One region of the Weissella paramesenteroides genome, then DNA from elsewhere that is predicted to be linked to it. Evidence: riboswitches for the same ligand, from Rfam matches in the RefSeq annotation. Region 1 holds a riboswitch; the other holds the start of a gene.
The links. A riboswitch is a leader RNA that binds a small molecule or an ion and turns the genes downstream of it on or off. The one in region 1 is predicted to bind thiamine pyrophosphate.
Positions count from the first base shown of each region.

Region 2: it holds a riboswitch for thiamine pyrophosphate, as region 1 does, so the genes downstream of both, thiS (sulfur carrier protein ThiS) here and QRX23_RS03410 (ECF transporter S component) in region 1, are expected to answer to the same signal.

Region 1 covers NZ_CP130559.1:680,441-696,987, forward strand. Annotated here, with positions in the region: gene QRX23_RS03390 (peptide ABC transporter substrate-binding protein) at 1-832, shown strand, start outside; gene QRX23_RS03395 (metal-dependent hydrolase family protein) at 848-2,011, shown strand; gene QRX23_RS03400 (energy-coupling factor transporter transmembrane component T family protein) at 2,089-2,757, opposite strand; gene QRX23_RS03405 (ABC transporter ATP-binding protein) at 2,750-4,165, opposite strand; gene QRX23_RS03410 (ECF transporter S component) at 4,170-4,733, opposite strand; TPP riboswitch at 4,853-4,944, opposite strand; gene QRX23_RS03415 (ribose-phosphate diphosphokinase) at 5,117-6,088, shown strand; gene QRX23_RS03420 (aldo/keto reductase) at 6,122-7,111, shown strand; gene rbsK (ribokinase) at 7,204-8,127, shown strand; gene QRX23_RS03430 (DUF1456 family protein) at 8,130-8,618, shown strand; gene QRX23_RS03435 (Nramp family divalent metal transporter) at 9,067-10,461, shown strand; gene QRX23_RS03440 (PadR family transcriptional regulator) at 10,650-10,964, shown strand; gene QRX23_RS03445 (DUF1700 domain-containing protein) at 10,957-11,574, shown strand; gene QRX23_RS03450 (DUF4097 family beta strand repeat-containing protein) at 11,576-12,385, shown strand; gene QRX23_RS03455 (Xaa-Pro dipeptidyl-peptidase) at 12,564-14,930, shown strand; gene QRX23_RS03460 (Cof-type HAD-IIB family hydrolase) at 14,973-15,791, shown strand; gene QRX23_RS03465 (RsmF rRNA methyltransferase first C-terminal domain-containing protein) at 15,971-16,547, shown strand, end outside.
Region 2 covers NZ_CP130559.1:1,934,255-1,950,801, forward strand. Annotated here, with positions in the region: gene QRX23_RS09700 (aminotransferase class I/II-fold pyridoxal phosphate-dependent enzyme) at 436-1,578, shown strand; gene QRX23_RS09705 (aminotransferase class I/II-fold pyridoxal phosphate-dependent enzyme) at 1,582-2,781, shown strand; gene QRX23_RS09710 (amino acid ABC transporter permease) at 2,825-3,532, shown strand; gene QRX23_RS09715 (amino acid ABC transporter ATP-binding protein) at 3,534-4,298, shown strand; gene QRX23_RS09720 (transporter substrate-binding domain-containing protein) at 4,327-5,139, shown strand; gene QRX23_RS09725 (dicarboxylate/amino acid:cation symporter) at 5,198-6,424, opposite strand; gene QRX23_RS09730 (hydantoinase/carbamoylase family amidase) at 6,427-7,632, opposite strand; gene QRX23_RS09735 (thiazole synthase) at 7,635-8,405, opposite strand; gene thiF (sulfur carrier protein ThiS adenylyltransferase ThiF) at 8,421-9,071, opposite strand; gene thiS (sulfur carrier protein ThiS) at 9,090-9,287, opposite strand; TPP riboswitch at 9,330-9,419, opposite strand; TPP riboswitch at 9,516-9,605, opposite strand; gene QRX23_RS09750 (DUF368 domain-containing protein) at 9,883-10,719, opposite strand; gene QRX23_RS09755 (glucose 1-dehydrogenase) at 10,916-11,674, shown strand; gene QRX23_RS09760 (GNAT family N-acetyltransferase) at 11,754-12,278, shown strand; gene QRX23_RS09765 (helix-turn-helix domain-containing protein) at 12,335-12,871, opposite strand; gene QRX23_RS09770 (amino acid permease) at 13,019-14,377, opposite strand; gene QRX23_RS09775 (potassium channel family protein) at 14,675-15,343, opposite strand; gene QRX23_RS09780 (NEAT domain-containing protein) at 15,537-16,547, shown strand, end outside.

The DNA.
Region 1 (16,547 bases):
TAAATCTGACTATACATCACTAACTGCTGATCAAGTTCGAGCAAATGAGAATAATCAAGCATACCATAATATCAAGAATGGTAGAACTGACTTTTTAGGATTGAATTTGAAGAATAAATATCTGCAAAATAAAAAAGTACGTGTTGCAATCAAACAGGCCATTAATACGAAGGGATTAACAAATAAGGTTCTCAATGGAATTGAACGTAGTGGAAATGCCTTTACGCCTGAGAATACGATCAAAAATCCTGATAACCAGCGTGATTTTAGTAAAGATGCCAACAGCAAAAAATATACATTTAATAAGCGAGATGCTAAAAATAGTTTAGCTGAAAGTAATGTGAAAAAAATAAAATTAACGTTACTAGCCGATAATGACGATCAAAGTAAGGTCGAAGCACAATATGTACAGAGTCAGTTACAAAATAATTTACCCGGTGTTGAATTAACGGTTAAGTTTCAACCAAAGGCAGCGAGGGTTAAAGCGCAATTATCACATGACTTTGACATTGTGTTGACTTCATGGGGTGGAGAATATGCAGATCCAATGAGTTTTCTTAATATGATTCAAAGTGATAGTGGTATCAATATTTCTCAATTTAACGATAAAAAATATGATTCAGCGCTCGCACGAGCAAATGGGAATGATGTGAATCAGCCAGACAAGCGCTATCAAGATTTATTGCAAGCTGAACAAAGAATTCACAGTGAATTACCTGTCGTGACATTAGGACATCAGTCGATACCGGCATTGATTCGACCGAACATTAAAGGGTTGTTGGTGAATACTTATGGAGCAACGTTTGACTTTAAAGAAGCTTATAAGAAATAAAGGGAGATATGAGACATGACAAAAGTAAAGTTTATTAATGGAGAGATTTTTATAGCAGGTGAATTTAAAGCAGCAGACTTTACGGTCGATACAGAATCGGGTTACTTTACAATTAATGACAATTATTCTCAGGTTGTTAGTTTATCTGGTAAGTTTGTCATTCCTGGTTTAATTAATGCTCACACACATATTTCAGATTTAACTGCAAATGATAAAAAACAACTGACAACCATTACAAATGAAGCAGAATTAACAATTTATGCTATAAAACATTTACATGAATTGTTATCAGATGGTGTAACGACTATCAGAGAAGTTGGGGCAGCAAACAATATTGATATTAAATTAGCGAAATTGATTAAACAGCATGTTATAGAAGGACCAAATATTATTGCCAGTGGTGCTGCGCTAACAATCACTGGTGGGCATGGCGCAGGAGTCATTGGTAAAGAAGTGGATGGTATGGATGAGGTACGTAAGGCTACACGTCAGTTAATAAAACAAGGTGCTAAAAACATAAAGTTGATGGCGACTGGCGGGGTTACAAGCAATGATCAAGAGGTACCTGGAAACGTACAATTTAGTGTTAGTGAATTAGCAACGGCTGTCGAGGAAGCACATAACTATGGCATACCTGTAGCAGCACATGCACAAGGTAATCAGGGGATAAAAAACGCAATTAAAGCAGGTGTAGATTCAATCGAGCACGCTATTTACTTGGATGATGAGGCAATTGATATGCTGTTAGAAACAGATACGCCAATTGTCCCAACCCTTTCTGCACCAGATGCGATTCATGATCATAAGGAAGATATTGTCAAATGGATGTATGACAAGAATGAAGATGTATTGATAGCCCATCGTCATAGTATTGCAAAAGCCATAAAAGCGGGAGTAAGAGTTGTGATGGGGACTGATGCCGGTACGCCTTTTAATAATTTTGATGATGGCTCAACAAAGGAACTTGAAAAGATGACGTCACTCGGATTAACTTCTGGAGATGCTCTTTTGGCGGCAACTAGTAGTGCTGCAAAAGCTTTGAGAATTGATGACCATGTTGGGAAAATAGCACCTGGTTTTATGGCTGATTTTATCGTTTTGGACGAAAATCCATTGGCGAATATAAAGGTTCTGCAATATCCGAAAACTGTGTATAAATTTGGAAAATTGATTAACTGATTTTTAAGACTAAAAATACGCACCTTGTTACTGTAAAGTCAGTTGCATGGTGCGTATTTTGTATAGCTATTTTTTTATTACCAAGGTTTTATCACAATAGCGACAATAAAGTAGGCGAGCACTAATAGAAAGGCAAGACCCCATTGCCATTTTGGTAAGTGTTCTTGGATGGTTTGTGTCCTTGGAAAACCTTCTGAAAAACCATGTGAGGTCATGGCAATTGCCAAATCATCTGACCAATGTAGTGCACTCAGGATGGCCTTAAAGTAAATTTGTGGCTGCCATAAGTGATAGGTGATGCCACGTAAGGCACCAGCGTACCGAATAATTTGTACCTGTCGTCTAACACGGGGTACTAAATTAAATGCAGCTAATAAGCCGTATGTAAAAGTATTAGATAATTTTGCATGTTGGTTTAGGCTGAAAAGTAGATCTTTAACTTTGACAGTTAAAGTGACTGCTGCACCCAAAAGTAAGTAGGCATATAAACGAGTGGCATAAACAAGGGCGAGGTGATGGGTATCACCAGTACCAAAGGCAATAAATGACCACCAGGTTCCAAAGGCAACCGGAATTGAAATTAGTAACATCAAACCAATAACCTTTAAATTTGGTCGTTGTATTAATAGATAAATCAGGCTAATTAATGCAACGACGCCATTGAGAATGACAGAACGAACGAATGATGTTTCAATACCAATTCCTAGCATAATTGCAACAAGAATGGTTGGATTTAATTTAAGCATTTGGTGCCTCCCCAACAAGGTGTAAAGCTTGATTTTTAAAAACCAACTCGTAATCAATAAAATCAGCCAAACCAGAACGTTGGTGCGATATCATCAAAACACTCTGGTTTGTTGCTTGAATGCTATCACTGATTAGTTGCATAACTGCTTGTACTGAATCAATATCAAGACCTGCTAATGGTTCGTCCAATAATAGAATCGGTTGTCCCATGATAAGCATGCTAAGCACCTGTAACTTTTTTTGTTGACCCCCAGATAATTGATAAACAACGTGTTCAGTTAGATGGTTTAAATTTAGGCTTTTTAAAGCTGATTGAATCCGTTCTTCTGACCAATAAGCCGCTGCTAAACCATGTTGCTGTGACAACGTGATTTCCTCTTGCACGGTCATTGTAACAAATTGATCACTAGCTGATTGGAAAATCAAAGCAACTTTTTTTGCCCAATTTTTTAGTTTAATTTTGGTTGTATCCTCATTATGCCAAGTCACTTGCCCAGTATATTTGACCTGGTGACTTAGTGCTTTGAAAAGCGTTGACTTTCCAATCCCATTTGCACCTGATAAGAGACCAATTTGTCCAGTTGGTAATGTAAAGTTACTATTTTTTAGCAATTGACGACTTTTGCCAACGGTTAGTGTCAAATCTTGCCAACCTAAGGGACCGTTTGAATGGGGCAAACCATAAAAAGGGGTTTGCGCCGGTAAATCAAACAGTTTTGAAAGTGGTTGTTGATGCAATGTACCTGAAGCCGTATCGATAGCAAATAGATGATCAACCAATTCTTGATAACCTGATAAGTCGTGATCAGAGATAATAATTGTCTTATGTTGCTCTAATTGCATTTTCTTTAAATCAGTTAATAAGGCTAAACGTGCAGTTGGATCAACACTAGCAAATGGTTCATCAAGTAACACGATATCACTATCCATTGCTAGGATGATTGCTAGGGCAACTCGTTGTTTTTCACCACCTGATAATGTTAATAAATCTTGGTCAGCAATTTGCTCGAGATGTAAGGCGTTAATTGCTAAAGCGACGCGCTGATTAATTGTATCAATTGGCAACTGCAAATTTTCTAAAGCAAACACTAATTGCAAGCGTGCAGTGCGCATGGCAAATTGGCGGTCCGGATTTTGAAAGAGCATGGCGATGCGCTTAGCTCTTTCAAAAGGGGCCAGCGGCTGAATCGGTTCGTCGTTTAAAAAGACGTTACCAGCAGTGATGACACCACCAAATTTTGGTAATAGACCAGCCATTGCCTTAAGCAATGTTGATTTTCCTGAACCTGACGGACCAACTAATAGATTAAATGAACCTTCTTCAGGAATCCAATTTATCTGATTTAATACATTAGGTTGGTCAGCCTCGTAAGCAAAACTTAAATTGTCAACTTGTAGTTTTGTCATGAGCTTAACGTTTTAGTAATCCAGACTTTGTCACAAGTTTCTTGATGTAGTAAACTAACACACCACCAAAGAAACCGGCAGAAATCAAACGAATAATGAATAGGGTAATCATCATTCCTGGCTTATAATCGGCATAACCACTATTAAATAGGTCCCAAATGAACGTGACAATTGTTGTGGTCAATACAGAAAGGGCAAGGCCTAGTTTATCCCAGTTCTTGTAGCCAGTTGCAGCAAATCCCAATTCTGTCCCAATTCCTTGTACAAAGCCAGAAATTAAGTTGGCAGCGCCCCAACTTGAGAATAGTAGCATTTCAACAGCAGCGGCTAGTACCTCACCAATTGTTGAACTACCAACTTTTTGTAGAATCGCACCTGCTAATGGTCCAGCCATCAACCAAACACCTAAAGTTAAATCATTCGCGTAGGGTTTTAGCGGGGTAGCAGCGACCGCATAATAAGCCGCACTCCATAATTCAAAAATAACACCGAAAAAAATTGCGATGATTGCTAAGAAAATCACATCGCGTAGTGACCACTTAACCTTTGATTCATTAACTGTTTGCATAATAATTGCAAACCTCCTTAAAAATAAAATGTTATCGAATCGCTGAAGCTTTGGTAACAAAAAAAGCCCCAGTATCAATGGCGTTTGTACACACCGATACTGGGGTTCGTTTACTGTCATGGTAAACAAACCAAGCTCCCTAGCAACATTACCTTGCTCAGGTTCTATGGGTATTATCTCAGCCAGCTTTATGGCACCCCAGCTTGTTTGATTCGCTTATCCAAGTATAATAGTAATATTATAAATTTGCAAATAAATTATATTGTACCGATAATGCAATGCATAATAGGGGCAGATAATCGTATAAAGGATATCGTAAAGAACTATATTTTGTTAAAATAGATGTGACGACAGTTGATGGTGAGAAATGGAGGAGTTCACTCGTGGAATCTCAAATAAAGTTGTTAGGGTTAACTGCTAATCATGAACTAGCAAATGCAGTGGCAGAAGAATTACATATGCCGTTAACGCAGCTAGATATCAAGCGCTTTGCGGATGGTGAAATATATGAGCGAATATTAGAGAGTATTCGTGGCGACGATGTGTATGTCATCGCACCGATTGCTGAAGAGGTTAATGATGCATTTATGGAAATGATGATTGTTGTTGATGCGCTGAGACGTGCATCTGCGGGACAAATCACACTGGTTATTCCTTATTTGGGTTACGCTCGGCAAGATCGCAAAGCAAAATCACGCGAGCCAATCACTGCTAAAATGGTTGCTTCACTCATTGAAATGAACGGTGTTGATCGGGTTGTTTCAATGGATCTACATGCTGCACAATTGCAAGGCTTCTTTGATATTCCAGTTGACCATTTGCAGGCGGCACCACTGTTAACAGATTATTTCTATAGTCGCAATTTGACAGACGACTTGGTGGTTGTCTCTCCTGATCATACTGGTGCTGGTCGCGCACGTAAGTTTGCTGATTTACTTGGCGCACCATGGGGAATTGTCAATGACAATGTTGCCATGTCTGACCCAACGTCTGCTGATGCAATTGTTGGTGACGTGAAGGGGCGTCGGGCCATTATTGTTGATGACATCGTTGATACTGGTTATCGTGTGCAAATGACAGCTAAGGCGCTACTAGCTAATGGTGCAACTGAAGTCTATGTTGCAGCGACTCACCCAGTTCTGTCTGGACAGGCAGCTGAAAATTTGGCGGCTGATAAGAATATCGAACGTCTGATCTTCACAGATACTTTACGCATCCCTGAAGAAAAGCAGAGTTCAAAATTTACAACACTATCTGTTGCGCCTTTGTTTGCTGAGGCAATTCGTCGTATTCATGAGCACAAACAAATTGATGTGCTACTACGTTCAAATAACAAACCAGAAGTAAATCTATAATCTTAATCAAATTGAAATTTAGGGGGTACCGTAATGGTCTATGCAGCAGCAGAAAATCGTTATGAAGTCATGCCATATCGCCGGGTCGCAGATTCGGGATTGATTTTACCAGCGTTATCATTTGGATTGTGGCGTAATTTGGGAGACCAAAAGCCACTAGCTAATTCAAGAGAAGTGATGTTAAAAGCTTTTGATAATGGTATTTTTTCATTTGATAATGCTTCAAATTACGGCCCATCAGATGGTACAGCAGAAGAAACATTTGGCGCCGTTTATAAACAAGACTTACATCCTTACCGTAATGAATTAATTATTACAACAAAGGCTGGATACCACATGTGGCCCGGACCACTAGGACAGTTTTCGGGTAAAAAGACCTTAGCGGCCGCTTTGGACTTGTCATTGCAGCGAATGCATTTAGATTATGTGGATATTTTTTATGCGCATCGTTGGGATCCAAATACAAATTTGCGTGAAACTGCTGAAGCATTAGACTTAATGGTTCGTCAGGGAAAAGCATTGTACGTTGGTGTGTCTAATTATACGACTGAGCAAGTGGCAGAAATTAGTAAAATCTTTGATGAGTTACATACACCATTCATTGGTAACCAGATGTCATACAATATGTTTAATCGTGAAGCAGAAGACACTGATATGTTGGCAACCTTAGATCAACATCATGCGGGATTGATTGCGTATGGACCATTGGCTGAAGGCTTGTTGACGGATCGCTATTTAAATGGTTTTCCAACAGACATGCCATTACACCGTACCAATGCGTTTATCAAGGACGATCCTGAAGGTGCGGTAGCCAAATTAAATGCTCTGAATACAGTAGCGGCCGATCGTGGACAAACTTTAGCACAGCTAGCCATGGCTTGGTTACTTCGGGATAAACGTGTGCCATCAATTGTTATTGGTGCTTCTTCAGTTGATCATTTATTAGACAATGTGAAAGTTGCTGATAATATGACCTTATCTGCTGAAGAATTAACAAAGATTGATGCTATCTTAAAAGGTTAAAAATTTGATGTAAATGAATTGTTTATTTTCTAGATAGATTGACTGAAAATAAACAATTTTTTTGTGAATAGTCATGTTAGGAGGATTGAGGAATGACGAGAAAGGTAACAGTATTGGGTTCATTGAATTCTGATACGATTTTACATATTGATCATTTGCCTGTACAAGGTGAAACGATGGCGATGTCTGATGCGTCCACTGCACCTGGTGGTAAAGGGGCTAATCAAGCAGTCGCAGCACAGCGTTTAGGTACCCAAGTACATTTTATCGGTGCTGTTGGGCAAGATCAGAATGGTGAATTATTGCTGAATGCTCTAAAAGAAGATGGTGTGGATACAACCCATGTTGCCCAGCTTGCTAATGTCGGTACTGGGGCAGCATATATCTTATTAGAGAGCGATTCACATAATACAATTCTCATTCTAGGAGGCGCTAATCAATGCATTAGTGAAACAAACGTTGATGAAGCAAAAGAGACTATTCAATCTTCGGATGTACTGGTTGCACAATTTGAAACGCCAGTCGTCGCTACGTTACAAGCATTTAAACTTGCAAAATCAGCGGGTGTCATGACAATTTTGAATCCAGCACCCGGACGTAAAACAATTCCAAAAGAGTTAATGGAGTTAACTGATCTTATTACGCCGAACGAAACCGAAGCAGAAATTATTACTGGTATTCCAGTAAATGATGACCTATCGATGATTAATGCTTCCAATAAAATGCAAGAAATGGGTGCCAAAAATGTGATCATTACGCTTGGTGAGCGCGGTGCCTACTATCAACTGGCTAATGGCCAGCATGATTTTGAACCTGCTTTAAAGGTTAAGGCGGTCGATACGACAGCTGCAGGGGATACATTTATTGGTGCACTGGCGACTAAATTAACACCAGATATGAAAAATATTGTTGAAAGTGTTCGTTTTGCTAGTGCGGCATCTGCACTGACGGTACAAGGAGCTGGCGCACAACCATCGATTCCAACTCTTGAAAAAATGAAGGAAGTCCGGCATTAATTATGCATAATAACGATATTGTTCGAAGACTACAGTATATTTTCAATATTAATAGTAAAGATATGATGACGATTTTCAAACTAGGTGGACTGGTACTTGATAAGCAAACATATCTAGCTATTATGGCTAAACCAGATCAAGATAGTGCACGAGATGCACAATTATCACGACACGATTTAGAAAAGTTCATGAATGGATTGATTATTTCTCAGCGAGGACATAAAACAAATCCCGATGGTTCAATAGTTGCGCCAGATTATAGCATGCAACGTGATAATGATATTAATAACGTAGTAATTAAGAAAATCAAGATTGCCATGGCATATACAAATGAAGATTTACTTGGTTTTTGGGCAGCAGCAGATTTCAAAGTCACCAAAGGTGAAGTTGGTGCCATGTTGCGGCGCAAGTCACATCCTAAGTATCTAGTTGTTGGTGATCAATTCATGCGTAAATTACTAATGGGTATGGCTAATAGTTTACGTGGCTAAGTAAGATCGAGACAAAAATCGTTTTGAAGCCAGTGTATAACGCAGTTTGATACGTTTAAAGCTATCAATTTACCAATTAATTTGGTAGGTTGATGGCTTTTTTAGCAGTCTAAATTGCTACTTAAAGTACGACTTTAAGCAAATGTTTTAAGTGAAAACGTTTTAATTTTTAGTTAACGATAAAAATTAAAACCGTCATTGAATAAACTTTTTGATATTTTTGTGAAAAAAAAGTAAAAACGCGCAAAACAAATGGTTGCAACCACTGTTGTAAACGAGTAAAATACAATTTGCGGGTAAGGAGAGCCCCGGTTAAGTAAAAGTCATAAGCTTTCAACAACCAAGTTGAACGAAAATCTTTATGAATTCTATTTAGCACTATATACAAAAGTAAATAGTACACTGGGACTGCCTTGTTACGACATTTTACGTATCATGGGAGGTTGTCATGTCTGGAAAAGAAATGGCAAAAAATAGAACGCTGGTTCAAGACGCAGCTGCAGATGATAGTTTAGGCGATATCAATGGTTCTGTAGTTGTGCCAAAAGGCGGTTCTTTTTGGAGAAAATTGTGGGCGTTTTCAGGCCCTGGTGCATTAGTTGCCGTTGGATACATGGATCCTGGTAACTGGGTCACTTCGGTGGCTGGTGGAGCAACTTATCATTACACTTTGCTTTCAGTTGTTTTGATTTCATCATTGATTGCAATGATGCTACAATACATGGCTGGTAAGTTGGGGATGGTAAAGCATGAAGACTTAGCACAAGCTACACGTAATCGTACAAATAAGACAGGCGGCATTATACTTTGGATTATTTCCGAGTTAGCTTTGATGGCGACAGATATTGCTGAAGTTATCGGTGGTGCGATTGCGTTACACTTGCTATTTGGCTGGTCGATGATTGCGTCTGTACTGACGACGGCGTTGGACGTTGTGTTGCTATTGTTATTAATGCGCTTTGGATTCCGAAAAATTGAAGCAATTGTTGTAACACTTATTTTAACCATTCTATTTATTTTCGGATATCTAGTAGTTTCATCAAATCCTAATCTAACCGCATTATTTGGTGGTTATTTACCACAATTACAAACAGTTAGTACGCATGGTATTCATGGTGCAGATTCGCCATTAGTAATGACGTTAGGTATTATTGGGGCAACAGTTATGCCACACAACTTGTATTTACACTCATCAATTTCACAAACACGCCAAGTGAGCCGTGAAAACAAAGCAGAGTTAAAAGAGGGTGTGCGGTTTATGACATGGGATTCAAATATTCAATTGTCATTAGCTTTTATTGTTAATTCATTTCTATTGATTTTGGGAGCATCATTGTTTTTCGGACATGGTGATCAAGTTGGTACTTTTGGACAAATGTACAATGCGTTAGGTGATAGTTCAATTGCGGGAGCCATTGCTTCACCAATTCTATCAACACTATTTGCGGTTGCATTGCTAGCATCAGGACAAAATTCAACCATTACTGGAACTTTAACTGGTGAAGTTATAATGACTGGTTTCTTACATTTAAAGGTGCCAATGTGGTTACGTCGTGTGATTACCCGTGGTTTAGCCTTAATTCCAGTTGTTGCCTTTACGTTAATTTATGGCGGTAATGAAGGAAAGCTTGATCAGTTACTTGTTTATTCACAGGTATTCTTGTCAGTTGCTTTGCCATTTGCAATGGCACCATTAATTGCATTCACATCTTCGAAGAAGGTTATGGGTGAAGATTTTGCTAATCCAAAATGGATGACTTGGATAGCATGGATTGTCTTTATTGTTTTAACAGGGCTAAATATCCAATTAGTTGTCCAAATTGTTGGACAGATATTTGGTTAATTAATAAAGTTAATCATTTTAGAATGTAATTGAATAGTAAATGTATCAAGAGACCGAATTTAAAAAAATCGGTCTCTTTTTTTCGCTTTAGATAGAAATTGTTGGAATCTTTATTCTTGACACATCATTATACGTCGTATAACATAATGATATACAAGATATAATATACAAAAATAAGGAGAATAGCCATGAATATTCAAGTACCGACGGTGGTACTCGATGGTTCTGTATTGGCCGTATTAACCAAGGAAGATACATATGGTTATATCATTACGAAGGCGATGCAAGAATTATTGGGCGTCAGCGAATCAACGATGTATCCCGTTCTAAGAAGATTGAAGCGCGATGGCTACTTAGAAACATACGACAAACCATTTGAAGGTCGAAATCGACGTTACTATCACGTGACTGATTTAGGTCGGGCACATTTGAATGAAATCAGCCAAGCTTGGGCAGAATTCCGCGTGGCCGTGAATTCATTATTGGAGGAGAGCGATGATTAAAGAGTATTTAGCAGCAGTTAGATCAAATCTAAAAGATATTCCTGCTGATGAACGTGAAGAATTATTACAATTTTACGAAGAGCAAATGCTAGATGCAGGTTACACGATTAAAGAAATTGAAGAAAAATATGGGACCCCAAAGCAGTTTGCTCGTTCATTAAAAATTGAATATTTTATTGAAAATGATGAAACGGCAGATGAAAATATTCCAACTGGTGAACGAACAAAGAACCGGGTTAATTTGATTTGGTTAATCATTCTAGGACTATTTGCCTCACCAATTTTAATTCCTGTTGCAATCGGTCTAATCTGTCTATTAGCTGGTGCATTTATTGCCTTCTTGGGAATATTATTTGCTATCTATGCAGGGATTATCGGTGTATTGGCAGGTGGTTTATTTGCCTTTGTAAATGGGGTCATTTTATTGTGGCAGTCTGTACCAACAGGTTTGTTGTTTATGGGAGCTGGCTTGCTGCTAACAGGTGCAGTCATCTTCTTTGCACCGATTGTTTGGCGATTAACACGTTGGTTATTTGAGATGCTGGTCATGTTTGTGAAGTGGGTTGGTCATCGTTTCTTGAGTAAAAACCGTGTAAAGGAGGCTCACTAAAATGGGATTAAAAGCAACACTCATTACTGGTGGTAGTGTGATGGTTATTGGTGGTGCCATGATTGTTACTGGATTATCAACCGGAGCAAAAACGACGATTACTTGGGATAATGGTCCAAAAATTGTGAAGGTACACAAGATTAACCAAAAGTTTAATAATAAGAATTTCAAAAAAATAACCATTGATGGTGGTTCGAATTCGTATGTACGAGTTGTGCGAGGTAGTCAGTGGCGAGTGTCTGGCAAGTATCTTGATAGTAAATTGAATTTAAACACGACGAATGATGAATTAAAGTTAGCGTTACGTGAATCAAACAATCCAATTTTCGGTATCGAGGAGTCTAGTCAAACGGTTGTCGTGACCGTACCTTACAAAGTTAATTTGGACAACTTAAACTTAACAACCGATGGTAGTGGGATAACGACACAAGATATTTCTGCTAAAAATTTGACGGTGCGTAATGATTATGGTGGTGTGCGTTTAAATCAATTGACTGCCCAGAAAATTGATATGCAAGGTGATAGTGGTAATTATCGTCTGCAAAATGTGACGGCAGATACGCTACACGTCAATAGTGGGGATGGCTACTTTAAGGCCCATAATCTAACGTTGAAACAAGCTAGTCAAATGCAGGGCGATAATCAACAAATCGAATTACACACAATTCATGTACCAGGTATTAATGTGGCAAACCAAGATAGCAGTATCTATGCTGGCGGTGCTGATCAAGCCGATAATGATTATCATACGGGAGACCAAAGCAAAGCCTTAACAATTAATGGTGCCAATAATGATGTAACCATTAAATAGAAAATTATAGCGTTTCAGACTTTTGAAACACGTTTATGCTGTCAAACTTACAAGCATATAATTAATATATTTTTAGTTGAATAGGTTGGAACATTTTCTGGTGTTCCGACCTTTTTTATATGTTCTCATTATGTTTTAATCTTTGTTATAATGAAGTCATTGAAATGGAGAGTGAAATATGAAAATAAATCAATTTGGGGTTATCGAAACGACTTTCGAACAAAAGATAAATGAACTGACGTCGATCGGTTTTTATGATGAAAAAATTCAAGCGGCCATTTCAAAGGGGAGCGTACCTTTATTACAAGCATTGTTAGAACAAGCAGCGACATCAACGGCTGTAACAACAAAGTTTGATGATTATATGGTCAGTGAACAACAAGATTTAGCAACTTTTTTGGCAACAGGTCAACAAGTCACAGTACGTGAATTTGATGCGCTTGCCTTGCAACTATTAAATTTTTTAGAATCGATTGATTATACATTAGCTGATCCGGAAAAAGCGGTGGCAAAAATTGGGCTACCATTACACAATAAACCTGGTGAGTGGGACACGGATGATGTGTTAAATGCTTGGTATGATCTATTAACGACACATACGAAAGGCGGATTGCAACTTATTGATGAGTTAGTCAGTCATCAATATTTTAAAGCAACGAATCAGTCACTGTTTTTTAATGGTAAAGCCTTGGCTACATTTGATACTAATCAATTAATTAAAGAAGTTGTCTATGTGGAAACGGATTTAGATACGGATGACGATGGCATCAAAGATTTGGTTCGTGTTGACATTATTCGACCAACAACGTCACAACAAGTACCCACTTTGTTTACCGCTTCACCTTATTATCAGGGGACAAATGATGTGCAGAGTGATAAGAAATTGCACGATGTTAATGTACCATTACAGCGGAAAGTGCCAAATGATTTAACCTATGAAGATATTGCGTATCAACCAGCTGCGCCCAAAAAGTTAACGGCACACGAACAAACAGGTGAAGCGACGACAGCGACAGAAACTTTTTATCCAACATCACATGTTGATTTAAATAATTATTTCTTATCACGTGGTTTTGCAGTAGCCTATTCGTCTGGCGTTGGCACCCGTTATTCAGATGGGATGCAAGATACTGGTTCACCTGAACAAGTCATCAGTATGCAAGCGGTTGTGGAATGGTTGGCCGGTAACCGCACCGCGTTTGTTGACCGAAAAAGTGGCGTAACGATTAAAGCACATTGGTCAAATGGTAAGGTTGCCATGACTGGTAAGTCATATTTAGGAACGTTAGCAACAGCAGTAGCGACCACTGGTGTTGCAGGGTTAGAAACAGTTATTTCAGAAGCAGCTATTTCTGATTACTATCAATATTATCGTGATAATGGTCTTGTGATTGCACCAGGTGGTTTTCCAGGAGAAGACATGGATGTACTGGCAGAGCTGGTTTATTCTCGTATGCAAGATGCAGGCGATTGGCATCGTACCAAGACACAATGGGAGCAATTTCAAAAGCAAACGGTTATCGATATGGATCGCACGACCGGAAATTATAATACTTATTGGGATGCCCGTAATTATCTAAAAAATGTATCAAATATTAAGGCAGATATTGTGATGGTTCATGGTCTGAATGATTGGAATGTTAAACCACGCCAAGTTTTCCGTCTTTATCAAAAGCTGCAAGAACTAGATGTGGTGAAGAAGCTCTATTTGCATCAAGGACAACATATTTATATTAATAATAATCGGTCATTAGATTTTAGTGACCAGATGAATTTATGGTTAAGTTATAAATTATATGATGTAGAAAATCATGCGGGTGAGCAGTTGCCTGATTTAACCTGGCAAAGTAATCAAGCACCGGAAACTTGGGAAACACGTCAGAGTTGGGGTACAACGACGCCTACAAAAATTTCATTGGCCAATGTGCAAACACCAGTTAGCTATACAGATAAGCAAACCAAATTAGCTTATACATCATATAGTCAAGATTATAATCACTGGCGTTCATTGATGATTGACCGTGATGCTCATGAATTGGATCATTCACGGGTTGTCTTTTTACAACCAAAACAAAAGCAAGATTTGCTAATTGATGGTGAGGTATCACTACAATTGCGGATTAAATCTTCAACTAATGTGGGATTAGTGAGTGCAATGCTTGTAGACTATGGGGATGCTAGTCGGTTGACAACAAAACCTGTACCACAGGGCAGTCAAATTGATCGTGGCATCAATTGGCAGCCAACCCCCTTAGTTGAGTTCCAACAAGCCAAAACAACGCCCAATAAAATGATTACGATTGGGCATATCAATATGCAAAATCGAGAAAATGCTTGGCGAGTCAATGATTTACGTCCAGACGAATATGTTGATCTAACACTGACACTGCAGCCGACTCTGTATCAGTTAACGGCTGGTCATCAATTAGGAATTGTCATTTATGGTACTGATTTTGAAATGACCGTGCGTGGCAATCAAAAAATCACTTATACAATTGATACCAAGCATAGCCAGCTATTAGTACCAGTTGTGCCTAGTGAATAATTAACATTGTGGGAAATGAGAGAGTAAAAGAGGATCGTAGCGATGGGACGTAAATTAATTGGTATTGATTTAGATCGAACAACCTTGAATGATGCAGGGGAAGTTTCTGAAAGAACACGGCAAGCTATTCAAAAAATGCAACAAGCTGGGCATGTTGTTGCCATAATTACTGGTCGACCAGTGCGTTTATCAATGGATATTTATCATCAACTTGGCCTAAAGTCACCAATGATCAATTTTAATGGGGCACTTGGTGAAATTCCAAATGAACTGTGGGATTATGCTTATTCATACCAGGTTGATCGTGAGATTGCATTTGATTTAATTGAAAACGCGGCAGACATGGCAATCAAATCGGTAGTTGCGGAAAGTCGTGCAGATGTCTGGACAAACAGTCATATCGGACCAACAAACCCGAATGAAGCATTTTTCTTTCCGCAATCGACAGACACCTACCATATGTTAGACCGATTAAATTTAAAAACGAATATCAATTCAATTTTAATAGAAGCACAAAATAGTACGCATCAGGCATTGATTCAAGACTATGTGACTAATCGTTATGGCTCTGATCGGGTAACTGTTAACACTTGGGGTGCAGATTCACCAGTACTAGAAATTGTACCCGCAGGTGTTGCAAAGGATACAGGGCTGCAAATCATGCAACGTGCGTTTGATATTAAAAAGGATGATGTCTATGCTTTTGGAGATGGTATGAATGATTACGAGATGATCGACTATGCCACACATGGGGTCGTTATGAAGAATGGTCAACCAGCTTTAAAAGCAATTGCAAATGATATCACATCATATACAAATGATGAAGATGGCTTAGCAAAGTACTTAGAACAAATTATTTAAAACATTTAAGAGGCGTCGATCTACCAAGTTAGATGGGGTAGGTCAACGCCTTTTTATCATTGTCAGTGATCGTAGTTATTAATCTGCCAGGACAGTTATAACTTCATTAAAAACACTTTTTGAATAGTGCAAAAACGTGTAGAATAAAATTATTATATATAGGACAAGGAGTTTATGAAATGGCGGAGTTACCGACAGATTATCAGACAAAGTACCGTCAATTAATGGGCGATGATGCAGATGAATTCTTTGCCGCATTTGATCAACCAGTTGTGAAAGCTTTTCGTATTAACCCGTTAAAAGCAAATCAGCAACTGTATGATACGCCAACAGATGGTCAAGTTCCATGGGGCAAGTGGGGTTATTTCGGCGTCGCAAAAGGTCATTCGGTTGATCACACGACGGGCCTGATTTATTCACAAGAGCCATCTGCACAACTGGTCGGTGAATTAGCACAACCACAGCCTGGAGAACGAGTGCTTGACTTGGCAGCTGCACCAGGTGGTAAATCAACGCATCTAGCGTCTTTCATGAATCAGCAAGGTTTATTGGTGTCGAATGAGATTTTCCGTAAGCGTGCACAAATTTTAAGTGAAAACATTGAACGATTTGGTGTTCAAAATGCCTTGGTAACGAATCATTCCCCACAAGAATTATCGAAAAAATTTCCGCAGTATTTTGACCGGATTGTTTTAGATGCACCCTGTTCAGGTGAGGGGATGTTCCGTAAAGATCCAGATGCAATGCAATATTGGC
Region 2 (16,547 bases), 710 kb from region 1:
TCGCAATATTCCAATTAAAATAATGATTTCACGTCTAATATTCATAAATCAGAAACTAAATTATCACACATAATTTTGTTTGACAGGAAAAATAACAAGTGATACTATGAGAAAAATTAAAAATAAATTAGACATTGAAAAGAAGAGTAATTGTTTAAACTAGTAGACAGAGAAGCCCGCTCGGTGAAAAGGGTAATTCGTGCGAACAATGAAGATGAGCTTAGAGTCTAGATATTGGTCATCCGGCTGATATTCTCGGTGTGGTGCCCGTTACAATCACCGGGTTTACTGAAAAGTGAACTTATTGAGCCTATTTAGTGTGAACTAATGGGAAACTCAGGTGGTACCACGAAGCTTTCGCCCTGTGCATTTATTGCATAGAGTGAAAGCTTTTTTATTTTGCTACGCAGCTATATTAGAAAGGACGTATAAATAATGGCCAAACAAGAACAACTAGAAACATATTTAGTACAATCTGGTAACAGAACTGATGATCAAAAGACGGGTGCTGTCTCGACACCTGTGTATTTTTCAACTGCCTTCAGACATCCTGGACTGGGGGACTCAACTGGCTATGACTATGCTCGTGAGACAAATCCAACACGTGATGTTCTGCAAAATACGCTCAGCAAACTAGAAAATGGTTATCAGGCTTTTGCGCTAAGTTCTGGTATGGCTGCTATCCAGTTAGCTTTTTCGAAATTTAAAACTGGCGACAAAATCATTATCTCTGATGATTTGTATGGTGGTTCATTTCGATACTTTGATGATTTACATGAAAATTATGCCATCGACTTTATTACTTGGGATGGGCAAGATTTCAGATTTTTGGCTGATGCGGCTGCTGATCCGGCAGTAAAAGCAGTTTGGTTAGAAACCCCATCAAATCCCACAATGAAAGTTATTGATATTCAGAAAACAGCTGCCATTGCTCATCAATATCAAACAGAAGTCTTTGTCGACAATACTTTTTATACACCAATTATCCAACAACCATTAGATGACGGTGCTGATGTTGTTGTGCACAGTGCGACAAAGTATTTGGGTGGTCACAACGATATATTAGGTGGGGCAGTTGTGTGTAAAAGTGCCGAAAATGCTGAGATCTACGAAAAAAATCTCACAACAACTGGTGCGGTCCTAGATCCATTTTCGTGTTGGTTATTAATTCGTAGTCTTAAAACTTTACCCTTACGTATTGAAAAACATGAAAAGAATGCTCAAGCGATTGTGGCCGCTCTCCAAACCAACCCTTTGATTACACAGATTTTATACCCTGGTCGCGGGGGCATGATCAGTTTTTATATTCATGATGAAAGCTTAGTTGATCCATTTCTAAGACATCTAAAAATCATCTCTTTTGCTGAAAGTCTTGGTGGTGTTGAAAGTTTAATCACGGTACCAGCCACACAAACGCATGCTGATTTAAGTGAAGAACAGCGTCAAAAGAAACATATTACGAAGAACTTACTGCGTTTCTCGGTCGGCATCGAGGACAGTGAGGACCTAATTCAAGACATTCAGCAGGCATTGGCACAGGCAGAAATAGCGTTAACCGCTAATGCAACGGAGGTTTAAAATATGAGCGAATACAAATACAATGATGCAACAAAAATTATTCATGACACTGTCCGTCCTGATCCACAAACTGGTGCGGTCAATGCACCGGTTTATTTTTCTTCAACCTTTGCACAAAAAGACCCGTTAGATCTGGGAAAGTATGACTATGCCAGAAGTGGTAATCCAACTCGTGATCAGGTAGAAGAGAGCATCGCTAATTTAGAAGGGGGTTCTCGTGGTTTTGCCTTTGCAACTGGCATGGCGGCAATTACTGCTGCATTTTTGACCCTACATCAAGGCGACCACATTATTATCACTAAAGATGTATACGGTGGCACTTTCCGCTTAGTAACTGAGTTATTACCTAACTATGGTATCAGCCATACGTTTGTTGATCTTAACGATGAAGATGCACTAGAAGCGGCTTACCAAGAAAATACAAAAGTGGTGTATGCCGAAACACCCTCTAATCCAACACTCACCGTTGTCGATTTACAAGCAACTGCCAAATCAGCACATGCCCATGGTGCCTTGTTATTTGCCGATAACACTTTTATGACCCCACTTTATCAAAAGCCATTATCACTTGGTGCTGACTTAGTCATTCACAGTGCAACAAAATTTCTTTCTGGTCATTCGGATATTCTGGCTGGACTTGTCGTTACCAAGGATGCAGCTTTAGGGGATGCTATCTACTTCATTCAAAATGCAATGGGGGCAACGCTCAGTGTTGGTGATTGTTGGTTATTATTACGTGGTCTAAAAACGCTAAAAGTTCGCCTACAAACTGAAACAGAGACCGCAACAAAGCTTGCCCAATGGTTAGAACAACAACCCGCCGTTAAAGCAGTTAATTACCCTGGGTTAAAAAGCTATAAAAACTATGCCATCCAATCTAAGCAAGCATTGTCTGGTGGTGCTGTTTTATCATTTGATATTGCTAGCGAAGATAACGTTCGAACCCTGGTACAACATCTAAAGTTACCTATTTTCTCTGTTTCTTTGGGCGCTGTTGAAACTATTCTTTCATATCCCTGTACAATGTCACACGCAGAACTTAGCCCGGATGAACAACAAGAAAGCGGCGTAACACCTGGCTTACTGCGCCTATCTGCCGGACTTGAAGATTTTGAAGATTTAAAACAAGATTTTGCCCAAGCACTGGCTTATCTACCAGCCTCAGCAACCACAACACCCAAGTCCGTTGTTACCGAAGGCTAGTGATGGCAACCATTAAAATTAAAAATAGTTTAGGAGAAAACACATGTGGGAAATAATTACGACTTCTCTCCCGCAATTAATCGTGGCCGGCATTAAATACACCGTGCCTTTGTCATTGATTTCTTTCGCGTTGGGCTTGATTCTCGCTCTCATTACCGCTCTGGTTCGAATTTCCCAAAAAGGAAAAGAATTTAAAATTATCAAAGGAATTTTCAATTTTTACGTTTGGCTTTTCCGTTCAACGCCACTGTTAGTTCAATTATTTATTGTCTATTTTGGCTTACCTTATTTAGTTATTCCAGGCATCCTTGATGAGGGAATCAAATTAACACCATTTGTTGCGGGTGTTATTACCTTTTCCTTAAACACTGGCGCTTACGCATCCGAAACGATTCGAGCAGCTATTACTTCGGTTCCTCAGGGTCAATGGGAAGCTGCTTCTTCAATTGGCATGACTCGCGGCCAAACATTACGACGTATCATTCTACCCCAAGCAATCTATCTGTCTGTACCGCCATTAGCCAATAGCTTTATTAGCTTGGTTAAAGATACATCACTGGCTGCAACCATTACAATTGTTGAAATGTTTGAAGTTAGTCAGCAAATTGCGGCTGAGAATTACCAGCCACTTATTATGTATTCTTTGGTGGCCTTGATTTATGCTGTCTTTTGTTCGTTACTAACCATTGGCCAGCATTATCTTGAAAAACACTCACACAGGCATTTAACCAAAACAGTGGGAGGTGCATAAGTTGCAATTAGAAGGATTAAATAAAAGTTTCGATGGACAACAAGTTTTAACAGACATTACCCTTGAATTGCCAGAGAAGCAGACAACGGTCATTGTTGGGCCCTCTGGTTCAGGTAAATCTACTCTTTTACGTTCATTGAACCTACTTGAGCGTCCAGAAAGTGGTCATTATAACTTATCAAACCTAGCCATTGATTTTTCACACGATATCCCAACCAAACAAGTATTAAATGTCCGCAAGAAAACAGGGATGGTTTTTCAAGACTATAATTTATTCCCACACAAATCGGTCATTCAAAATATTATTGAAGGACCAATCCAAGTATTAAAGAAAGACAGGAAAGAAGCGCTACAAGAAGGGCAGAACTTACTGGATAAAGTTGGTTTAAGGTCTAAATCTGACGCATATCCTGAACAGTTATCGGGTGGTCAAGCGCAACGTGTTGCCATTGCGAGATCATTAGCCATGCGTCCTGAATACATCCTACTAGATGAACCAACCTCTGCCTTGGATCCTGAACTGGAAGCAGAAGTATTACAGGTTCTGGCTGAATTAGCACACGAAAAGCAATCTCTTGTTATTGTCACCCATAACCTATTCTTTGCCCGTCAGATTGCCAATAAAATTGTCTTTGTGGAGGATGGCCAAATTATTTTTGACGGTAATCCACAGGAATTTTTCAATGAAAATCAAGAAAACACTCGGATTAATCGGTTTATTTCAGCAATGACGTTTTCCGATGTTGAAGCAGAAGCATTAAAATAATTTAGATATAGTGAGAGGAACTACACAGATGAAAAGAACACGGGTCATTTCTTATTCAATTGCCATTGTTATATTACTAATTTTGGCAGTTGTTTATTTCGGTAATCGAAAAAACGCCACACAAAAGGATGCGTTTCAATCAGAATTAAAAACTAAAGGCAAGTTGACCATCGGACTCGAAGGTACATATGCACCCTATTCCTATCGAAAAAATGGCAAATTAACTGGTTTTGAGGTTGAAATGGGGCGTGCCGTTGCTAAAAAGATGGGTGTCAAAGCAGATTTTGTCCCAACAAAGTGGGATTCATTAGTTGCTGGCTTAGGTTCGCAAAAATATGATGTCGTGATCAATAATATTTCCGAAACGCCCGCTCGGAAAAAAGTTTATAAATTCTCTAATCCATACATCTATTCACGATATGCTCTGATTACACCGAAAAATAGTCAAATCAGTCATTTAAAGGATATTAATGGTAAGAAATTTGCAGAGGGAACTGGAACAAACAATGAACAGGTGGCTAAAAAGTATCACGCCAAGCTAGTTTCTTCAGGTGATTTTTCAACTACCTTATCACTATTGCGTACTGGTCGTGCAGATGGAACAATTAATGCTGCTGAAGCTTGGTATGCCTACAAAAAAGACAATGCCACAGACGGTTTAAAGTATAAAGATTTGTCTGGCGAAATTGACCCAGTGAAAGTTTCAGCCATGTTTAATAAGAAGGATCCTAAAACTCGTGCGAAGTTTAATAAAGCGCTCGCCGCAATTAGAAAAGACGGTACATTGAAGAAGCTGTCAATTAAGTACTTTGGCGCAGATATTACTAAAGAAAACAATTAATTCTATACAATATAAATAGCGTGCGGAAACCATCATTGATTTCTGCACGCTATTTATATTAATTTTTAACTGGCAAACTGCCATGAACTAATTTCTTTTCATCAGCAGCAATCATAATGGCTGTCGTCGTATCACCAACCACATTAAGTACGGTTCGGAATATACCCGCAAACCAATCAATACCTGCTAATAGAGCAATACTTTCTAAAGGTAATCCTAGTGTTGGTACAATAATCGCTAGCGCAACTAAACCACCACCTGGTACAGCAACCGTACCTAAACAAGCGACAATGGCTAACATAACGATTTTTAACATCATAATAAATGATAATGATAATCCGTAAAATTGGGTCATTGTGACACAAGCTAACGCCAAATACATGGCCAGACCATTACTATTCAGTGCCATCCCCAAAGGTAATACCAGCTCACTAATTTCCTTCTTAATACCTAATCGTTTTTCAGCATCATGCATTTCAACAGGTAGGGATGCTGCTGAAGATGTTGTTGTCATTGCGATAATTAAGATATTAGCAAACCCATGCATGACGGTTCGTAAAGTCATATGCGCACGTATCATGATCATACCGAACAAGATGGCTAAGAAAAATAATGTACCCACTCCGAATAATATTAAAAACTTCAACAGTGGAATTAAGACTGTCAGCCCATTTTCAGCAATAACCGAAGCAATTAATGCACCAATTCCAACTGGTGCTAAGCACAAAACTAATTGGATCAAATCAATAAATAATTGATTTAATTGTTCTAATCCATTAATGATATGTTGATACTTTTGTTGACTATTTGCTTTGCTTAGAACGATTCCCATGCATAACGCAAATATAATGACTTGAATCGTATTACCTTTTACCAAAGCCTCAAAAATATTAGTCGGAAAAAAGCCTAATATCATGTCTGAAGTTGAAACAGGATGGCTAGTAAATTTTTGGACAAGTTCAGGATTCAGTTTTAAATCAATACCCACACCTGGCATAAACCACCAGCCAAGCAACAACCCAACTAAAGCAGCAATAAGCGTCGTGCCTATAAACCAAGCAGCTGTTTTGATACCTAATTTTCCTAATTGCTTGACTGGTAATTTACCAATCGCTGCAATTACCGTACAAAAAACTAGTGGCATGACAGCCATTTGAACCAGCCTCAAAAAAATATCACCAATAATTTTGATTCCCGCAATTTTAGTGCCAAAAACTGCACCTAAAATGATACCAATCAACATACCAATAATAATTTGAGTCGTTAGATGAATTTTTATCCGCATTTTTACGCCTCGTTTGCTTGAACAGATAGACTAGTAGCCAACAATGCAACGCCATATAATAAATCAGACATTTTTGTATATTCAGTCGGTGCATGACTAATACCAGCTTCACTTGGCACAAAAATCATGGCTGTAGGGGCGACTGTACTCATCATTTGACTGTCATGACCTGCACCTGAAAATAACTCTTGGAAGGGGAAATTCATTCGAGTTGTTATCTCAGCATTTTGTTTCCTTAATGCCTGTGATAAAGGAGTTGCAGGAACATGCAGTGTCTGTTTTACTGTGACATTTTCAAAGTGTTGGATGCCTACTTGCATATCTGTCAAAAATGTAGCTAATCGTTCATCCGATTCTTCACGACAATCTATGCTAAATGTGCACCTTTCAGCAATGACATTACTAACATTAGGTGATACGTGAATTTCACCAATCGTAAATGACAAACTTTTTGAAGATTTATTCGCCAAATCATACAATTCAGCCATCAGATGACTTGCAGTTGCCATCGCATCTTTACGTTGTGCCATCGGCGTTGTACCAGCATGATTTGCTTGTCCATATACAGTCACATCATAGCGATCTTGTGCAACAATTCCTGTCACTAACCCAAGTGACTGATGTGCTTGTGCTAAACGTGGACCCTGTTCAATATGCAATTCCGTAAAACTTGCCGGTAAGGGCGCTCGCTGTCGCCTAACACCAGGAATAGTTTGCAATTGTCTGACCGCATCGCGTCTAGCTTGATCAAATGTGATACCCATTTCATCAACTAATGGCGTGACTTGCTGGTGTCCTGTATAATAGTTCGATCCAGTAAAAGCTGCTGGAAAACGGCTACCTTCTTCTTCGCTAAAAGAAATCAAACGTAACGGTTTTTTAGGCAAATGTCCTTGTTGGTAGAGTTTTTGTATCGCACAAAAGCCACCTAAAACCCCATATAGCCCATCATAACGACCACCTTGACGCACAGTGTCCATATGAGAACCAGTCGCAATCGGTGCTGATATTTCTTGTCCTGGAAAATCTAAAGACACATTACCATAATCATCAACCGTTGCTTGCGCACCATGTTCTTGGCCGAGCAAAATCAGTGCTCGTTGATTCCGTACCCATTGCTGATTATAAACTAACCGATTCTGGCCAACTTCATCCGATGTATTGAATTGATCCAGCAAATCACCCAATTGTATGGTTTCATTCGTCATAATTATTTGCTAATGCCAGCAATTGGTGATGATGCCGCTGCTTTTTTATCTAAAACACGACCGGGGTGGGCAAGATAACCCTTACGTCCAGCTTCTACAGCTAACTTAAATGCCTCTGACATCAACGGAATATCACCTGCTGTTGCCATCGCTGTATTAGCCATTACTGCTGCTGCTCCCATTTCCATGGCTTCAGCAGCTTGACTTGGACGACCAATACCAGCATCAACAATGATTGGCGCATCAATTTCGTTAATTAAAATCTGAATCAATTCTTTAGTTGCCAAACCTTTGTTTGTACCAATTGGTGCACCTAATGGCATCACAGCCGCAGCACCAGCTTCGACCAACTTACGGGCAGCATTTAAATCAGGTAACATATATGGCATCACGATGAATCCTTCATCAGCCAAAACCTTCGTTGCCTTAATTGTTTCTTCGTTATCGGGTAACAAATAAGTCTTATCAGGCACAACCTCAAGCTTAATAAAATCACTGCCACTTAATTCACGAGCAATGCGCGCCATGCGAATAGCTTCTTCAGCATTGGTGCAGCCAGATGTATTTGGCAAGATTGTCACATCATCTGGAATATAATTCAAAATATTTTCTTCATCCGTATTCGTACGACGCAATGCCATAGTAATAATCTGAGCACCTGCGTGATGGATTGCTGAATCAATTAGTTCATACGAATACTTACCTGATCCTAGAATAAAACGTGAAGAAAAATGGTGACCACCAATAATTAAATCATCATTACTTTCGACCATGATTGTTTATATCTCCTATTCTGCTAAAACGGGTTGCTTGGTTAGTAAACGTAAGATAGCATTGGCTTCATGTCCAGCACATACCATTACGCGTGGTGCCATCAGTCCTTCGACACCTTTACTATAGCCATCCCCACAAATATATACATTTGATAACTGTTGTTTTGTTTGCATCTCATTAGTCATATGTAATCCGGCCATACCGTTACCCATAACAAGTGGCTTGTCAGGATAAAAATTCGTTACACCATCCAATAACATTGCTTTGGCCATTGGGTTATCAAAAGCCTCACAGACGATATCACAGTCCGCAAATAGTGTTTCAATATTGTCAGGTGTAATTTTAACCTGATGAATCTCAATATCGATAAATGGATTAAATTCTAATAAATTCTGCTTTAATGCCACGACTTTCGGCATGCCAACCTGACTAACTTTATATTGTTGTCGATTAAGATTGCTCATTTCAATGACATCAAAGTCAATTAAAGTTAGATGACCAACACCGCTGCGAGCTAGTGCAATTGCAATATTTGAACCTAGACCCCCAGCACCTGCAATAGTCACACGCGCATCTTTTAAAGGTTCAGTCGTACCAGCCACATTACGCTCTTTCATGCCCATAAAAAAATCAGTAACTGCTACACCTTGAAATTTTGGTGTCATTTTATTTTTTCCTCTTTTCTAACCACCACCGACAAACGAAATTAGTTCAACGTGATCATTTTCTGACAACGTTCGGTCTGCTAATTCCTCACGATGAATAATCTTACCGTTTAATTCCACGACAACATTTTGCATCATCTCTGTTTTTTCTTGTAATAAATCAGCCAATGTTTTACCAACCATGTTTGCTGTTTGTTCACCATTTAAAATAATCAAAAAAATGCCCTCCTTTCTGATCTTGAAAGAAGGGCATTTGCACACAGTCAAATATCGCACTTCCTTCGATCGTATTACCGACATCAGGTTCATGGGTATATTCTCAGCCTTTCAGCACCCCAGACGATGATTGTTTAGATTTAGTTTTTGCCAATTGCTCTATGCAATCCTCATAAAATATAAAATAGCAGTCTTTTTGCATTCACAAAAAGACTGCCCATTAATCTCTATATATGGACTGTATCTTCCTGCGCAGGTATTAACCAAATCAGGTTCAGTGGGTATATTCTCAGCTTTTCAGCACCCCAGATACGTTAATTAACTTAACAAGATAACCATAGCATGTTTAATTATGAAATACAACTCATTATTGAAATCGCTTTCAAAATTAGCAAAAAAAAATAACCGTCTTAGCTTGGCAGAGCTAACGGTTATTTAAACTTTAGATTTGCTACCGTCTAACGGTTCTACAAGGAGTCCTGATTGCACAGGGCTCCTTTTTTTCTATTCACATTATAGCATGACATATTACCAGTGGGAAATGACCTACCCACTTAAAATTTTCCTAATATAAAATTCTAAATTGTTATTTTTATTATACTGTTGTCGGCTTAACTGTCTGCTCTAAACGACCCATCCACCAACCTAGCCACGTTCCTAGCGCTAACAGAATAATTGAGAACGCATAATGCCAAACAGTAAAACCAGTGTAATCTAGCGGGATAATCATGACTGTTGATGCCATCACAATTCCGAAAATCATATGGAATAACTTTGCATAAGCAACTTTAAAAATATAGGCCATGATTTTTGCAAACACTAAAACAATCCCAATTAATCCCAAAATAAGGGGGATCAAAACTGATAAATCACCTGTTTTAATACCATCACTCATCCCTTTGTACAGACCTAAGTAAATTAAAAAGTTAGATGGGCTTAATCCTGGTACAAGAAGACCTAAGCCAATTAATCCACCAGCTAAAAGCCAGGCACTCATACTAGGCTCAATCGTTGAGAATAAAGGTCGGCCAAACCATAAGAATAATAACATTAAGCCTCCCGCAATAACGGAAAGGATAATGTCCCATGTTGAACGTCCCATTTTCCCGGCCTCATGCCATAGTGTGGGAACAGTTCCTAAGATAGCCCCAATAAAGAACCAGCGTGCGACACTTTCAACTTCTCCCAGCATAAAGCTAATTAAAAACGAGAGTAAGAAGATGCCAACAACTGCTCCGATGCCAACGGGCATAAAGAAACGGACATTGGATTTAAAATTTTTCAATGGATTCGCCATGAACAAAATCAATCGTTCATATAATCCAAATACGGCAGCTAATGCACCACCACTAATTCCTGGTAAAATAAATCCTGATCCAATTAATGCACCTTTAACAGCACGGAAGATAATATCTCCTGGTCGTTTTTGCATTGATTATTTCCTCATTTCATTTAGTTCATCGTTTATTAGTCTTTGTGAGTAAAATCCTCTCAAGCTCATTATATCCAACGAACCTTTTAAATTCTTAAACTGACACCATGTTAATACATATATCCAAAAAAGTTGTTCTTACTAGTTCTTTTTTTTATTTTGCTGTAAAATCATATTTGTGAAGGGGGTCACAAATATGACAAATCTTACAAACAAAGTCGCGATTGTAACCGGTGCGGGATCTGGTATGGGAAAAGCAATCGCACTGACTTACTCTCAAGCAGGTGCTAAAGTTGTATTAGCTGATGTTAATCAACAAACATTAGCTGAAGTCGAAAATGAAATCACTAGTCAAGGCAGACAGGCACTTAGTTGTATCACTGATATCTCCAAGGAGTCTGATATTGAGGCATTAATCAAGTCGACTACAGAAAAATTTAATCGTATCGATATCTTAGTTAACAATGCCGGTATCATGGATAGTTTCCAACCTGTCGGGCATGTCAGTAATGAACTCTGGCATAAGGTTATGTCAATTAATCTAGAAGGTCCTTTTATGGCTGCCCGGGCAGCCATTAATGTCATGGAGAAACAAGAACATGGTGGTATCATCATTAATAACGCTTCTGTTGGTGGTCTATTTGGTGGTCGTGGTGGGGCTGTTTACACCGTTTCAAAACACGGTTTAATTGGTTTAACCAAAAATATTGCTGCTACTTACGGTCGCTTTGGTAAAATCCGTGCAAATGCAATTGCACCAGGTGGTGTAAATACTAATATTAGTTCTACAATTTCACAACCTGATAACCTAGGTATCCAAGCATCACAAGCTGCTGGTCAACCACCGATGGGAAACCCAGACCAAATTGCTGCCGTTGCTCTTTTCCTAGCTGATGATGAGGCAAGTTTTGTTAATGGTGACGTTATCAAAGCTGACGGTGGTTGGACAGTCTAACTGTAAAAAGAAACGCCTTACTTTTTAATTTTTTGCTATAATTAAGTACAAAATTTAAACAAGTAGGGGGATAATTCCTATGTCATTAACTTATACTCGTCAAGCAAAGCCCTCAGATGTTGATGCGATCTATCGCATCATTCAACAAGCTGTCGCGTATCTTGGCAGTCAAAATTCACCACAATGGCAAGGATCAGCCGAACCAAACCGCAAAGAATTCGAAGATGATATCAATAAGGGCATCGTTTATGTCCTCATCTATAATCATCAAGTTGCTGGTGTCGGGAAACTAGTTCCTGGTCCGGAACAAGCATATGAAGATATTGATGGGTCTTGGTTAGGTAATGAGTCCCAATATATGAGTTTGCATCGGATTGCGATTGATGCAGATGTTCGTGGTCAAGGTCTTGCTCATCAACTCATTCACGATTTAGTCATGTTATCGTTAGATCATGGTTATCGTGATATTCGTATTGATACGCATGAAATCAATAAAGGCATGCAAAAAACAGTTAAAAAAGCCGATTTTGATTACCGTGGTCATGTTCAAATGCCCGTGCCAAACGGTGATCGATTAGCTTTTCAACTGTTGTTAACGGATTAACAAACACAAAAAACAATCTACTATCAAATCCTGTTAGTAGATTGTTTTTTTTACTATCACTCGAAATTAGAGTCAATCACTGCCCGCTTCCACCCGTCAATAAAACTCATTATAAAATCATTAATCGCTGGGATTAAGAACATAACTACCGTAATCGCAATTAATATAATTACATTTCTCGAAACAATTTGATCAAGTTTATGCCAGTCTAATTTAAACATGACAATTATAAGCAAAATGGCTCCAAAATCCGTAAAATACGAACTAATGTCATAAATATTAATACTAGCTATTTTCATTCCAATAAATACCATGAATGCGATTAAAGCACTCACGGTGATTGCATGTAGTATTTTTGACATCTTCATCTTTGCATCAATTTGTTCTGCTAATTGTGTGTCGGATTTAATAAATTCGTCTAAAGAAATATTAAACAACTCACTCATTGCTACAATATTTGTAAAGCTAGGTAGTGCTGTATTTTGTTCCCACTTAGAAATTGATTGACGCGAAATATGTAACTTATCAGCCAAGATTTGCTGCGACCATTCCTTTACTTCCCGTTGCCTTTTAATTTGTGACCCTAAATCCATACTCTTTGTTCCTCCTATACTAATAAATCTATCGAATTCCTACAAAATTACCAAGCACCAAATAGTTGCATTCCCTATATAATCAGGTTTTTACCAAATAAAAAATTGATTGGAAAATTTTTTACACTTTCCAATCAATTCAATAATTTATATTTTTTGTGAGCGTTTTGCCCATAAACTATAGCCAACTAACATCAATACAAAGAATATAACTGTTAAGAAAACAGATAGTCTTGTTGATGGGTCAAGTGCCAAAATAATGAGAACGGCCACGAAGAACCCAATTGTTAGATAACTAGTTGCTGGAAACCAGGGCATCTTATACGGATTATTTACTGCTGCTGTCGTTTGCTTATATTTAATATGGGCAACCATGATAAGTATCCAAACAAAAATAAAACTCATCGTTGCAACACCGGTAATCATGGTAAAAATCTTTGATGGGAAGAAGTAATTAAGTAATACAACTGCCAAAAAGACAATTGCTGAAGCCAACATTCCCGTTACTGGCACCATATTTTTTGAAACACGCGCCAATGATTTTGGTGCTTGGCTATTTTTTGCCAAGACATATAATGTCCGTGATGTCGAGAAAATTGCCGAGTTAGCAGCAGACAGGGCAGCTGTTAACACAACAAAGTTTACTAACGTTGCAGCAAAATTAATGCCCATACCGGAAAATACTTGTACGAATGGTGATTGTGATGTGTCAATTTGATTCCAAGGATAAACTGACATAATGATTGCAATTGCACCAACATAAAACAAACCAACTCTCACTGGTACAGAGTTAATTGCCTTGGGCAAATCACGCTCTGGATCCTCTGTTTCACCAGCAGTTAACCCAACCATTTCAATACCAGTAAAGGCAAAAATCACCATTGGAAAGGCCATGATAAAGCCCTTAAATCCAGTTGCAAAGAATCCACCATGTGAAACTAGGTTACCAAAACTTGCAGTGTTACCACCTGTATGGAACCCTGAGATAATCAAGCCGATTCCAACAACAATCAATGCCAATATCGCAAAAACTTTAATTGAAGCAAACCATGACTCTAACTCACCAAACCATCGCACATTAATTAGATTAAACGTGACCAATACAATAATAACAATTAATGGCGTTACCCATTGTGGGAGTGAAGGAAACCAATACCGTAAATAAATACCACTCGCAGTTAGATCCGCCATCGCTAAGCTTGCCCAACTTAACCAGTACGCCCAACCAATGGCGAATTCCCATTTGTCACCCAAATAAATACGGACAAAATCAATGAATGATCGTATCTTTGTATTTGAAAGCAACAATTCACCAACTGCTCGCATCATTAGATATGCAAATAAACCAGTTAGTGCATACGCTAGAATGAGTGCTGGACCTGCTGCTTTGATTGCCGATCCCGATCCTAAGAAAAGACCGGTTCCAATCGCTCCACCAATAGCTATCATCTGCACATGGCGTGCTTTAAGACCACGTGATAATTCACGTTCCGACTGATTATTCATAAATATACCTCACTGCATGAGGATATAAAAAATCCCCATGCCAAATTAAATTTGACATAGGGACGTTTAATAACGCGGTTCCACCCTAATTCTTAGTCGCTGACTAAGCCACTTAATTACAGGTAATTTTCGTTTCTCCAAAAGCGCCACTACTAGCCGATAATAATTTGCTTTCACCAAACACAAACTCTCTAAATATTATCAATAACCAATAACTTCTTTTTTCATCAAAACACAAATTAGTATGGTTAACTATATGCTGTTTAAACTTGATAGTCAATAGCTAGTCAACAATAATTACTTAATTTTGGCTACTAGTGATTCAAAATGCTTCACATCCTTTGTTTCACCAGCCACTGTCAGCACATCCCCAACTTGAATGATTTCATCGGGTTCTGGCGTAATCACCACACGATCCTCAGAACGAATGGCAATGATATTAAGGCCATAATTTTTCCTAATATCTATCTCTTCAATGGTCTTGTTGGCAAAACGCAAATTACCAATTTTAATTTCACCTAATGAATGTTTATCACCTAAGTCAATAAAATTAAGTAGGTTAGGTGTCATTAATTGTTCAGCTAAACGATGCGCCATTTCATTTTCTGGTCTTACAACCTGATCAGCCCCAACTTTATCTAGTACACGAGCATGCAAATTATTCTCAGCTTTCGCAATCACATGACGTACACCAATATCTTTCAGTAAGATTGTTGTCAAAATTGATGCCTGCTGATTATGCCCAATTGCTACCACAACATGATCAAAGCTTGCTAAATCTAAGTCTCGCAAAGCATCTTCATCTTGCGCATCTGCAATCACTGCATGAGTTGCAATATCCATATAGTTTTCTACTAACGTTGGGTTTTTATCAATGACTAAAACTTCTTGATCAGCATCTATAAGTGATTCTAGTAATGAGCTACCAAAACGGCCCAAACCAACAATCGCATATGTCTGTTTCATATCGGTAACCTCTCAAATTTTCTATAATTTATTTTATCACTAATCTTATACTGTCTTTAATTTTAAATAACTTGATTAACCTAAAAATAACCTTTAAAATTGTCTATGTTCAATTATGAACTTTTCATGAAAATTATGTGAAGTCTTATAAATGGGACAAATTAAGAATAATAGAAGGAGTTTTAGGACAGGTATGAGTACTTTTTCACGAACTGCAACACTGTTTTCAACAGTTGTTCTTGGAAGTATGCTAACAACAACGACTGTCTCAAGTGTTAACACAATTGTTAATGCTGCTGAGACCACGCAAGCTGTAGCAACTAAAAAGAATTATGATTTGAAAATTTTGCAGGGTAACAGCGATGCAACATCTACTGCATCACAATTTTATTTAAACACGATTTCACTAGAGAAGCAGGCAAACGGAAATTATTATGCTTATTTAACATCTAATACACCCGTTAATCTCGGTGATGAGCCCATTTCAAGTGAGGATACACAACATCAAGTTGTTAAAATGGGCACCACACAAAAAAATGGTTATAACCAAACCATTTATCGTCTAACGTTGACAGCAGATGAATTGGCTAGTGGGCAACCAATCAAGACCAAGATTCATGTCAACATTCCAATGATGAATTATGATCACGACTATGATATTCGTTTAGCTATTCAAGGATTTAAGCCGGAAGCTGCTTCTAGCTCAAGCTCTAATTCTTCTTCAAGTACAGCAAATTCAAGTCATTCAGTAAGTTCTTCTTCAAACAATGCAAGTACTTCAATTGCTGATTCAAGTACAACAACAAGTGTTGTATCATCAAGTTCAAGCCAAACAAGTAGCAGCGCACAATCATCTAACAATGATACAGCTACCTCTAGTGTGGTAAATAACGGGCAAAATAATAGTAGCGATACAGCATCATCTGCTGTTGTTTCAGATGATAAGACTACTTCATCTTCATCAACAGATTCAACAGTGAACATTGCAGCAGACCAGGGGATGTCACGCTTTTTGAAGCCAACCGCTCGCATTAATGTTAAAGGTGAGCAAACAGATATCACATTGAGTTTAAACGATGCATCATTAGCAAAAATGATTCCATCACTAACACTTGATGGTCAGACAAAATCAGTTAGCGGTCAGGATACTACTTTTACTGTTCCAACTAAAGATCTAACCCCTGACAAAGATGGTAAGTTGACT